One region of the Novosphingobium sp. 63-713 genome, then DNA from elsewhere that is predicted to be linked to it. Evidence: riboswitches for the same ligand, from Rfam matches in the RefSeq annotation. Region 1 holds a riboswitch; each other region holds the start of a gene.
The links. Region 1 has a riboswitch for cobalamin ahead of BGP00_RS09300 (HoxN/HupN/NixA family nickel/cobalt transporter). Riboswitches for the same ligand answer to the same signal wherever they lie in the genome.

Region 1 (3,271 bases):
CTTCGGCAGTGCCCTGCGTCCCGGCAAGGTCCACCTTGGTCAGCAGCACCATGTCGGCGCAGGCCAGCTGGTCCTCGAACACTTCGGAAAGCGGGGTTTCATGGTCAACCCCCGGATCGGCGGCGCGCTGGGCCTCGATGGCCGCGGGATCGGGGGCGAAGCGGCCCGCCGCCACCGCTTCGGCATCGGCCAGCGCCAGCACGCCATCGACCGTGATCCGGCTGCGGATCGCGGGCCAGTCAAAGGCTTTGAGCAAGGGCTTGGGCAGGGCAAGGCCGGAGGTTTCGATCAGGATGTGATCGGGGCGCGGATTCAGCGCCAGCAGGCGCTCCACCGTGGGGATGAAATCATCGGCCACCGTGCAGCAGATGCAGCCATTGGCCAGTTCGACGATATTTTCCACCGGGCAATCGGGAATGGCGCAGGATTGCAGAATGTCGCCATCCACCCCCAGCATGCCGAATTCATTGACCACCACGGCCAGCCTGCGGCCGCCAGCATTGCGGATCAAATGGCTGATCAGCGTGGTTTTTCCCGCGCCCAGAAAGCCGGTGACGATGGTGACGGGAACCTTGGACAGGTCAGGCACTGGTACTTCTCCCGCGCGCCGGAGCGAGACAGGGCGGGGCATACCGGAACAATCCGGTCGGCGCGCGACAACGGGCGGGCGCGACGAGGCGCCCGTGACCACGCAACCCGTGCGGCCCCAGCCACACAGTTCGCCGCTCAGACGGGGAGTTACCGTGCCGTGACCACTCCCTGGATCAAGGCAAGAGCGACCGGTGCGCCGGCAGGTCTCCTGGCTTGCGGGTCACAGCTTGATGCACGCCTTCCCAGACCGTTAAGCCCAGTGGCCGCCCCCGGATGGAGGGGGACATGTGCATCGCGCTATCCGCTCACAGTTGCAGGGACAGCCACGGATTTGGGGGGCAGGCCCCCCGCACCGCATTCCCGATTAAGCCCATTTACGGGCACCGGCGCGATCATTGAAAACCGGGTTGCCCCGAACTTTCGCGCTTGGTTCTAAACCACATGGCGCGAAAAGCAATTGGCGTGTTTACGAAACCTCGATCTCGTCAAAGCGTTTCCAGCGATAAATGGCAAAACTGATAAGCCAGCACAGGACGAACAGGGCGATGATGCCAAAGCCCAGACTGTTGAAATTTTCGCCCAGCCGTGTCGCCATGGCCCAAGGCCAGCCCGTCAGGCCCAGCTTGCCGCCGATCAGGGCCAGCGTTTCAATCCCGCCGATGACGATGGCGACAAGGGCCGACACCAGCGTGATGGTGATGTTGTAATAGAGTTTGCGGATCGGCTTTACGAAGGCCCATTCATAGGCGCCAAGCATGACCACGCCATCGGCCGTGTCGATCAACGCCATCCCGGCGGCAAACAGCGCGGGCAGCACCAGAACCGTGGCGAGGGAGAGGCCATTGGCCGCCTGATTGGCCGACATGCCCAGAATCGCAACCTCAGTGGCCGTGTCAAAGCCGAGGCCGAAGAGGAAGCCGAGCGGGGCCATATGCCAGCTCTTGCCGACCAGCCGGAACATGGGTGCGAACAGGCGCGAAAGCGGCCCGCGCGATCCGGCCAGCAGGTCGAGGTCGCTTTCCGTATAAGCACCGCCCGCGCGGACATGAACAAAGCTGCGCCAGACCGAGCGCAGGATGGCAAGGTTCATGCCCGCGATGGTGAAAAGGAACAGCGCCGAGATCACCGTGGCGATCACCCCGCCGATCTCCTTGAACGCACCGAAGCGGGCCAGAGCGCTGGCTGTCAGGGCGATGCCGACAGAGGCGATGGCGATGATCCCGGAATGGCCTAGCGCGAACCAGAAGCCCGCCGTGATCGGGCGCTGGCCATCCTGCATCAGCTTGCGCGTCACATTGTCGATGGCCGCGATATGATCGGCATCGACCGCATGGCGCAGGCCCAGCCCCCACGCCAGCAGGGCTGTTCCCAGCATCAGCGGTTGATGATGAAACAGGCCAAAGGCCCAGCCCCAGATGGCGATATTGGCAATGGCCAGCGCGACAAGCAGCGCGCCGATCCGGCGGCGCAGCGATGGTTTGGTATAGGAAAACACGGTATGCACATCCTCCGGCGCCTTGCGACAGGGCCGGGGCAAACCCGCGCAAACGGGCGGCACACGCGCAGGGCCGGACGCCAAGAGCGACCCGCGCACGTATCCGTTGCGGCCCCGGCCGCCCATGCGTCGCTCAGACGGAGTACACCGTGCCGCGGCCATCCCCTGGACCATGGCAAGAGCGACCAGACGCCGGCAGGTCTCCTGGCTTGCGGGTCACAGCTTGATGCACGCCTTCCCAGACCTCGCAGGATTTAGCGTCCGGCCCAGTGGCTGGCCCTTGGCAAGGGCGCATGTGCATCGCGCTATCCGTTTACAGTTGCAGGGACAGCCGCGGATTTGGAGAGGCCAGCCCCCCGCACCGCATTCCCGATTAAGCCCGTTTGGCGGGCACCGGCGCGATCAGTTCGGCGACCGGATCGGCCGCCGGGGGGATGGTTACTGCAAATGCCGGGCGATGCCAAGAACCGGCGAATGGCAAAAGAGCCATGGAACGGGGGAGGGACCCATCCCATGGCTCAGCTTGGTGATCCACGCTATCTGATATCGTTTACATTACCAGTTGTAGGTAAAGCTCGCCCCATAGGTGCGCGGGGCCTGATATTGCTCACGATAGGTCTGATAGGTCGCGCTGGTCGGGGCCGAGGCCGAGGAGAGCACAACAGTGTCCTCCAGATTGCGCACGAAGGCCGAAAGCGTCCAGTTGGCGGGTTCGTGCCTGTAGGTCACGATGATGTCGCTGCGATGATAGGCGTCCTGACGGTCGGAGGCGAAATTGTAGAAGGTAAAGTAGGATTCCGACTCAAAATGGGTCTGGAAACGCGGAGTCAGGCGCCCGCCAAAGATATGAAAATCATGCTCATAGCCGAAATTGACCGTCCATACCGGGGCCTGCGGGGGGCGCTTGCCGTCAAGCTGCCAGTTGGCACCCACCAGCTTGCCCTCGGCCGCCGCCGCGCGGGCGAGCTGGCCGCTGACCGCAGCGGCGAAATTGGTGAAACGCGCGTCCAGATAGGCGACATAGGCGTTGAAATGATCATCGGGCGTGGGATCGAACAGGGCGTCGAGTTCAACGCCCTTATAGCGCGAGGCGCCCGCGTTCAGCACCAGCGTGGCCACCGCGCCGTTTGAATTGGTGACGGTCTGCGACACTTGCTGATCGGTGTAGTTGTAGAGATAGGCCGA
Region 2 (3,271 bases), on a different contig from region 1:
CCAGGTCTGGCGATAGGTCAGGCCCAGCAGCAGGCCCAGCGCCGCGCGCATCGGCCCGGCATGGGTGATGACCAGCGCGTCCTCCTCGATCACCAGCAGGGCCTGCGCGATGCGGCCCTGCATATCGCCCCAGCTTTCGCCGCCTGGGGGAGGATTGGCCTGCGGATCATCCCAGAACGGCGCAATGGCCCCGCCCAGTTCGGCCGGAGCGCAGCCCTCCCACGCGCCGAAATTCAACTCGCGCCAGCGGGGGTCGATGGTGAGCGCCAGCCCGCTATCCTGCGCGATCTCTTCGCCCGCCATCCGCGCGCGGGACAGGTCCGAGGCAATGAGGCAAGCCACCGCCAATCCCCGCGCTCGGGCGCGGCAGGCGATCAGACCCTCCGGCGTTGGCGCCACATCGCGATGGCCATGGAGGCGCCCTGCCCCCTCAACCGCGCCGTGGCGGATCAAGTGGAGCGCCCGCGCCTTCACAGCGCCCCGGCCAATTGGGGTCCGGCTACTTGGGCCTGCGCAAAGGTCGCCATGTCGGCATGGGCCGCCAGAGCGCTGCGCACCAGTTGTGCGGCCACCGCCGCCCCGCTGCCCTCGCCCAGACGCATGGCCAGATGCAGCAGCGGATCGAGGCCGAGATGGGCCAGCAGGCGGGCATGGCCCCCTTCGGCCGAGCAATGGGCCGCCATGCAATGGGCGGTGATGTCGGGCTCCGCCGCAGCGATGGGGGCGATCGAGGCGCAAGCGATAAAGCCATCGAGCAGCACCGGAATCCGCATTGCCCGCGCGGCCACAATGGCCCCCGCCATCGCCGCGATCTCACGCCCGCCCAACCGGCGCAGCGCCTCGAACGGATCGCGGATGTCGGCACCATGCAGCGCCAGAGCCTCATCCACCACAGCCACCTTGCGCGCGACGCCCGGCGCATCCAACCCCGTGCCGCGCCCGGCCCATTCGGCCCCGCCCCCGCCAAAAGCCTGTGCGCAAAGCGCGGCGGCGGGGGTGGTGTTGCCGATCCCCATCTCGCCCACAAACAGCAGGTCGGCCCGCGGATCGACCGCGCATGCCCCCGCGTTCAGGGCGGCCAGGCATTCCTCCTCGCTCATCGCCGGGGCCTGCGTGATGTCCTGCGTCGGGCGGTGGAGATCAAGCGGCACAATCGTCAGATGCGCCCCGCAGGCCCGCGCCAGAGCATTGATCGCCGCGCCGCCCTGACGGAAATTGCCCACCATCTGGGCCGTCACCTCGGGCGGATAGGCGCTGACGCCACGCGCCGCGATGCCGTGATTGCCGGCAAAGACAATGCCTTGCAGGTGATCGAGCGCGGGGATTTCGCGCCCGCTCCACCCGGCCATGAACAGGGCGATTTCCTCCAGACGGCCGAGCGATCCGGCGGGCTTGGTCAATTGCGCCTGACGCGCGGCGGCAGCGGCTATCGCCCCGGCATCGGCGGCGGGCAGGGACGAAAGCGCGGCGAGGAAATCCGTCGGGCTGGCAAACAGGGTCATGCGACGACAAATCCTTCAGGCGGGGTGCGGGTGATGAAATGGCCCTTCACGCCTGCGGGCCATTGGCGATAGGGCACCTGCCCATGCTCGCTGGCCGCATGAAGCGCGGCATAATCGAGGATCGCGCGGGCGGCCTCGCCATCGGCCGCGAAATCGCCCAGCACATAGCCGATCCGCCCCGGCGCGCGGATCTGCACCACGCAGTGCCGCTGACACGCGAACAGGCAAGGCATTTCCTCCACCCCGACCCCGGCCAGGGCCGGATCATCCTCTTGCGCCGCGCGCAAGGCATCGGCCAGCAAGGCGCCGCCGCGCCGCCTCTGCTCATCCTCGCGCACATCGGCCGAAACCCGGCATGTCGAACAGACCACCACGCATGGCCCTTGATCCACCGCGCGCAGCATTACCGGAAATCCGCAATATATTCGGGCATGGCTCTTCCCTCGACCAGACGTTCACGCCCCGCCCGATGCGCCCAAGGCGACATGCCGAAGCATCCCGCCCGGAACCCCTCCGGCAGAGCCACAATGTCGCTATCGAGGAAAACCCCGTCCGCGCCGCACACCCTGTCGGAGCGAAAAACGACGGCGTCAGGCAGGTCTCCTGGCTCGCGGGTCCATGCCGGTTCGGCCGCCTTCTCAAAGGGTTCCCCCCTCAATGGCATCGGGCCGATGGCTATCCGCTCACAGTTGCAGGGGCAGCCCGGGTCTTGAACCCGTGTTCCCTTTTGATCCCCTCGCGGGGAACCTGTCGCTTGGGGCCGTGGGTATCGGGCGCGGGGGCAAAGGTCAAGCCAAGCTCAAATTGAAAAGGGGCCGGAAATCTCCGACCCCTTTTTGCATCAATGCGCGGCGGCGGTGTCGATCGGCCCCTTGGGCTTTGGCACGAGCCAGACGATCATGGCGGCGGCCACAAAACAGACCGCGATGATCGCGAATATATGGACCGTTGCCACCATCACGCTCTGCCCCTGAACCAATTGGGTCAGCGAGGCGATGGCGCCTTCGTTGCTCTGTCCGCCATCGACCATGCCGTCGATGGTGGCCTGCCCCTGCGGCATGGCCCCGGCAATCGCGCTTTGCGCGCGGGTGGCCTCGTTTTCCCAGCCCGTCTGCACCAGCGAGGTGGCAAAGGCCCCCGCCACGGTGCGCATGAAATTGGACACGCCCGCCGCATTGGCTTCCTCGCCTGGATCGACGCTGGCCATGGCAAGGCCGATGGTGGGGATGAAGAACATCACCATGAAAGGCCCGGTCATCAAGGTGGGCAGAGCCGCCTGCCAGAAGGTGACGTCGCTGTTGAAACTGGTGCGCCATGCGGCAAGACCCGCGAGGCCCATGATGCCGGTGAAGATGATCTTGCGCGGGTCCATCTTGGCCGCCAATTGGCCGACGATGGGCGCGGACAAGACGGCGAACACCCCCATCACCCCGGTGGCATAGCCCGCCCAGGTGGCGGTATAGCCAAGGTTCTGCTGCAACCACAAAGGCAGGATCACGACCGTGGCAAAGAAGGCGCCAAAGCCCACCGAATAGGTCAGCGCCGAGGCCGTAAAGCCGCGATGGCGAAAGATGCGCAGATCGACGATCGGGTTCTTTTCGGTCAGTTCCCAGATCAGGAAACAGGCAAAGCCGATCGCCGCAATCACCGCCAGCGCCTGAATTTCGACCGAGGCGAACCAGTCATGGTTGCGCCCTTCATCCAGCAGGATCTGAAGCGCGCCGACCCAAACGATCAGCAGGCCAAGGCCCACCATGTCGATGGGGGCC
Region 3 (3,271 bases), on a different contig from region 1:
CCGGATCGCGGCTATAGGAGGACAGCGCCCCGATCTGATCGCGGTCGGCCAGTTCGACCAGCAGCGCATCGGTGCAAGGATTAAGGCTGATGATACGGGAGGGCTGAACCCGAGGCGCAGCGGGAGCGCAGGCCCCCACCATCAAGGCTCCAAGCAGGGCCAGCCCCCCGCGCATCAATTACAGCTTTGCCCGCAGGCCCAGCGATGCGGTGCGGCCATAGGAATTGTAATCCTTGACCACCGCATAACGCTCATTCGTCAGGTTTTCGATGCGGCCAAAGATTTCCGCATGATCGCCCACCGGAATGCTGGCGCGCAGGCCCACCAGCGCATAGCCCGCCAGACGGTTGCTATTGGCCGCATTGTCAAAGCTGGACGAGACGACGCGAATGTCGCCGCCGATGGCAAGGCCCGCCAGCGGCGTTTTCCAGTCGGCCGACCAGGTGACCATATGACGCGGACGACGCGCCAGATCCTTGCCCAGCGCGCTGCTGCCGGCGGTCTGGTTGGTGCTCTTCACGAAAGTGTAGAGCGCACGCAATTGCAGCGCATCGACCGGGCGCAGGCCGGTTTCGAATTCCAGACCCTCGGCCCGCGTACGGCCCAGATTGGCATAGGTCGAGGTGGACAGGTCATAGTCGATCTGGTTGTTGATATCGCGGTGGAACCATGTGACGGCGCCGTACAGCTTGCCATTGCGGTCGCCCTTTTCAAGGCCGACGTCATAGGACTTGCTGGTTTCCGCCTTGAGCCCCTTGTTGCCCGAATAGGGATCGAAAAGCTGATAGAGCGAGGGGGCGCGGAAACCCTCGCCATAGGAAGCGCGCAGGCGGACATCGTCGATCAGGCTGTACGTGCCGTTCGCGCCAAAGGTTGTGTGGGTGCCAAAGGTGGAATGGCTGTCCACGCGCAGGCCGCCCGACAGGCTCAGCCCAAACGCCCTCCAGCCCAGCAGGCCATAGCCGCTGGCGATATTCGCATCATTCACCGCGCCGGGCGTGAAATAATACGAGCGCGCATGGTTCCACATCGCCTCGCCGCCCACATCGGCGGAGAAGAAATAGGGCAGATCGACATGGGCCGCGCCGTCAATGCGCGTGCTGCGGCCAAGGTAGGAGCTGTATTCGGTGTTCTGCACCGTGGGATCAATATAGCCCCGACGCAGCGAGGACTGGCTGATGCCCAGACGCGCCGAATATTTCTCGGCCGCATATTCCAGACCCACACGGCCCGAAACCTGCTCGCTCGACTGCACCTCGCCCCGGTTCACATAGCCCAGCACCCAGTCATAGGAATCGACGCCCACCTGACCATCGGCATAGCGCGCCGTGGCCACAAGGTTGAGCCCCTGCGCCAGACGCAGGCGAGCGCGGGTGGACAGGCGGGTCTGGTGGAAACCGTTGGCGCGCGTGTCGGTGGTGCGGGTGGGGATGCCGTCGGTGCTGATGTAGCCGCCGTTGAGCGTGATCGCATAGGCGTCCTTCGACAGGCCCAGCGTGGCTCCCGCATCAAAGGTGCTGTTGCTGCCGCCCTCGAAATTCAGCTCCGCGCCGTTCAGTTCGCGGCTGGTGATGGCGATGACGCCGCCGATGGCATTGCTGCCCCACACCACGCTGTTCGATCCGCGCAGCAGTTCGATGCGACCGACGCCGCCGCTGACCAGATTGGCAAAATCATAGCCGCCCGAAGGGGCCGCCGTGTCCTCGACCTTCACCCCGTCGATCATCACAAGGGTCTGTTCGGAATTGGCGCCGCGCACGAAAAAGCTGGTGGTGGCGCCAAGGCCGCCCGCGCGGGCAAAGGACACGCCCGGCAGGCGGGTCAGCACGCGGGTCAGGTCCGGCCCCTGGATCGACTGGATCTCGGCCAGATCGACCACGCTGATCGACTGGCCGGTCTCATCGACCGGCTGGCTGTTGCCGGTGGCCAGTACGGTGATGGCCCCAGCATCTTCGGCGGCCATGACGGGCGCGGACAGGGCCAGCGCGATCAGCGACGAAGCGGCGGCGAAATAACGGATTTTCATAGCTCTTTCCCTCACGAAGGCTATTTGCCGTTCGTGGCGGGAGAGGCCGCCCCACGCGCCCCTTGCGCATGGAAACAGACGGCATCGCGCTGCATCCGGTCTTCCCCGCCCGGCGCTGAACGACAACCACCGGCAGGTCTCCTGGCTATCCGGGGTCATCGCGCATCCGCCGCCTTCCCAGACCGATCGGCCCAGTGGCATATGACGGTACGCTCGCCCGGAAACAGTTGCGGGGGCAGCTTTGCATCCCCCTTGCCGGAGCAAGAGCGGGCAAATTCCCTTTTCAGCCCCCCTGCGAGGGGCACCGTTGGCGTGGCCGCCGCCCTAGCCCCACATGCCCAAAGGTGCAAGGGGCACAGCCGTAAAGGCGCGGGCAAGGCTTTTTTAACCCTGATCGGAGGGCGCCAAATTAAGGCATTAAGGATTATCCGCCCCTTCCGTGCCGCAATGAGACGGCCCCAATTCGGCAGGTGCAGCCCCGGCGATTGTGTGTTTTGCCATGATCGCCCGATTTGCCAAAGGCCGAGAAGTCAGGATGAACAGCCCGCGTGCCTCCCTTGCGTTTGATGCCCTGCGATCCGCCCCGCCCGCGCGCGACGATGGGCGGACGGACCATGCGGCACGCTTGCGCCGGGGCGACGGCATGAGAATCAACGCCCTGCGCAATGCCGAACTGCGCCGCGCGACGATGCAGCGCCTGTTGGCTGTGGCCTGCGCCCTGCTGGCGATTTTGGCCGTGCAGGCATGGCGCGGGCAAGGCACCGGCGCAATGGCGCTGGCCGCCACAACCGCCCATGACGAGGCCGATCCCGTCGATGGCCAGAGCAGCACCGCCCCCATGCCCTTTGAACAACCGGGCGACAGTTGGCCGGGCGCGGCCTACTATTACGTCAGCCGCGAGGCCGAAGCGCCCGCCCCCGCGACCGGCTGGCGCGGGGCGCTGGCCGCGATGGCGCCGGGGCTGCATTGGGATGGCGGTGCGGCGGCGCAGGGCGATGATGAAACGCCCCTGCCCGGATCAGGTCCGGCGGCGCGCGCGCTTTCGGGCCTGGCCAATGCGGTGGACCGCGAACGCGCGCTCTCCTGCCTGACCGCTGCGGTCTATTACGAGGCCGCCAGCGAGCCCGACGATGGCCAGCGCGCCGTGGCGCAGGTCGTGCTCAACCGCATGGCCCATCCCGCCTATCCCAAAAGCGTGTGCGGCGTGGTGTTTCAGGGTTCGGAACGCGCCACCGGGTGCCAGTT

Region 2: it holds a riboswitch for cobalamin, as region 1 does, so the genes downstream of both, BGP00_RS03660 (DUF1636 domain-containing protein) here and BGP00_RS09300 (HoxN/HupN/NixA family nickel/cobalt transporter) in region 1, are expected to answer to the same signal.
Region 3: it holds a riboswitch for cobalamin, as region 1 does, so the genes downstream of both, BGP00_RS06355 (TonB-dependent receptor) here and BGP00_RS09300 (HoxN/HupN/NixA family nickel/cobalt transporter) in region 1, are expected to answer to the same signal.

Annotation. Positions count from the first base shown of each region.
Region 1 covers NZ_MKVS01000019.1:234,627-237,897, forward strand. The annotation lists gene cobW (cobalamin biosynthesis protein CobW) at 1-589, opposite strand, end outside; cobalamin riboswitch at 772-994, opposite strand; gene BGP00_RS09300 (HoxN/HupN/NixA family nickel/cobalt transporter) at 1,058-2,041, opposite strand; cobalamin riboswitch at 2,263-2,499, opposite strand; gene BGP00_RS09305 (TonB-dependent receptor) at 2,642-3,271, opposite strand, start outside.
Region 2 covers NZ_MKVS01000005.1:645,210-648,480, forward strand. The annotation lists gene BGP00_RS03650 (histidine phosphatase family protein) at 1-453, opposite strand, end outside; gene cobT (nicotinate-nucleotide--dimethylbenzimidazole phosphoribosyltransferase) at 471-1,502, opposite strand; gene BGP00_RS03660 (DUF1636 domain-containing protein) at 1,499-1,906, opposite strand; cobalamin riboswitch at 2,078-2,268, opposite strand; gene BGP00_RS03665 (DHA2 family efflux MFS transporter permease subunit) at 2,344-3,271, opposite strand, start outside.
Region 3 covers NZ_MKVS01000008.1:257,645-260,915, forward strand. The annotation lists gene BGP00_RS06350 (ABC transporter substrate-binding protein) at 1-175, opposite strand, end outside; gene BGP00_RS06355 (TonB-dependent receptor) at 179-2,026, opposite strand; cobalamin riboswitch at 2,140-2,350, opposite strand; gene BGP00_RS06360 (cell wall hydrolase) at 2,562-3,271, shown strand, end outside.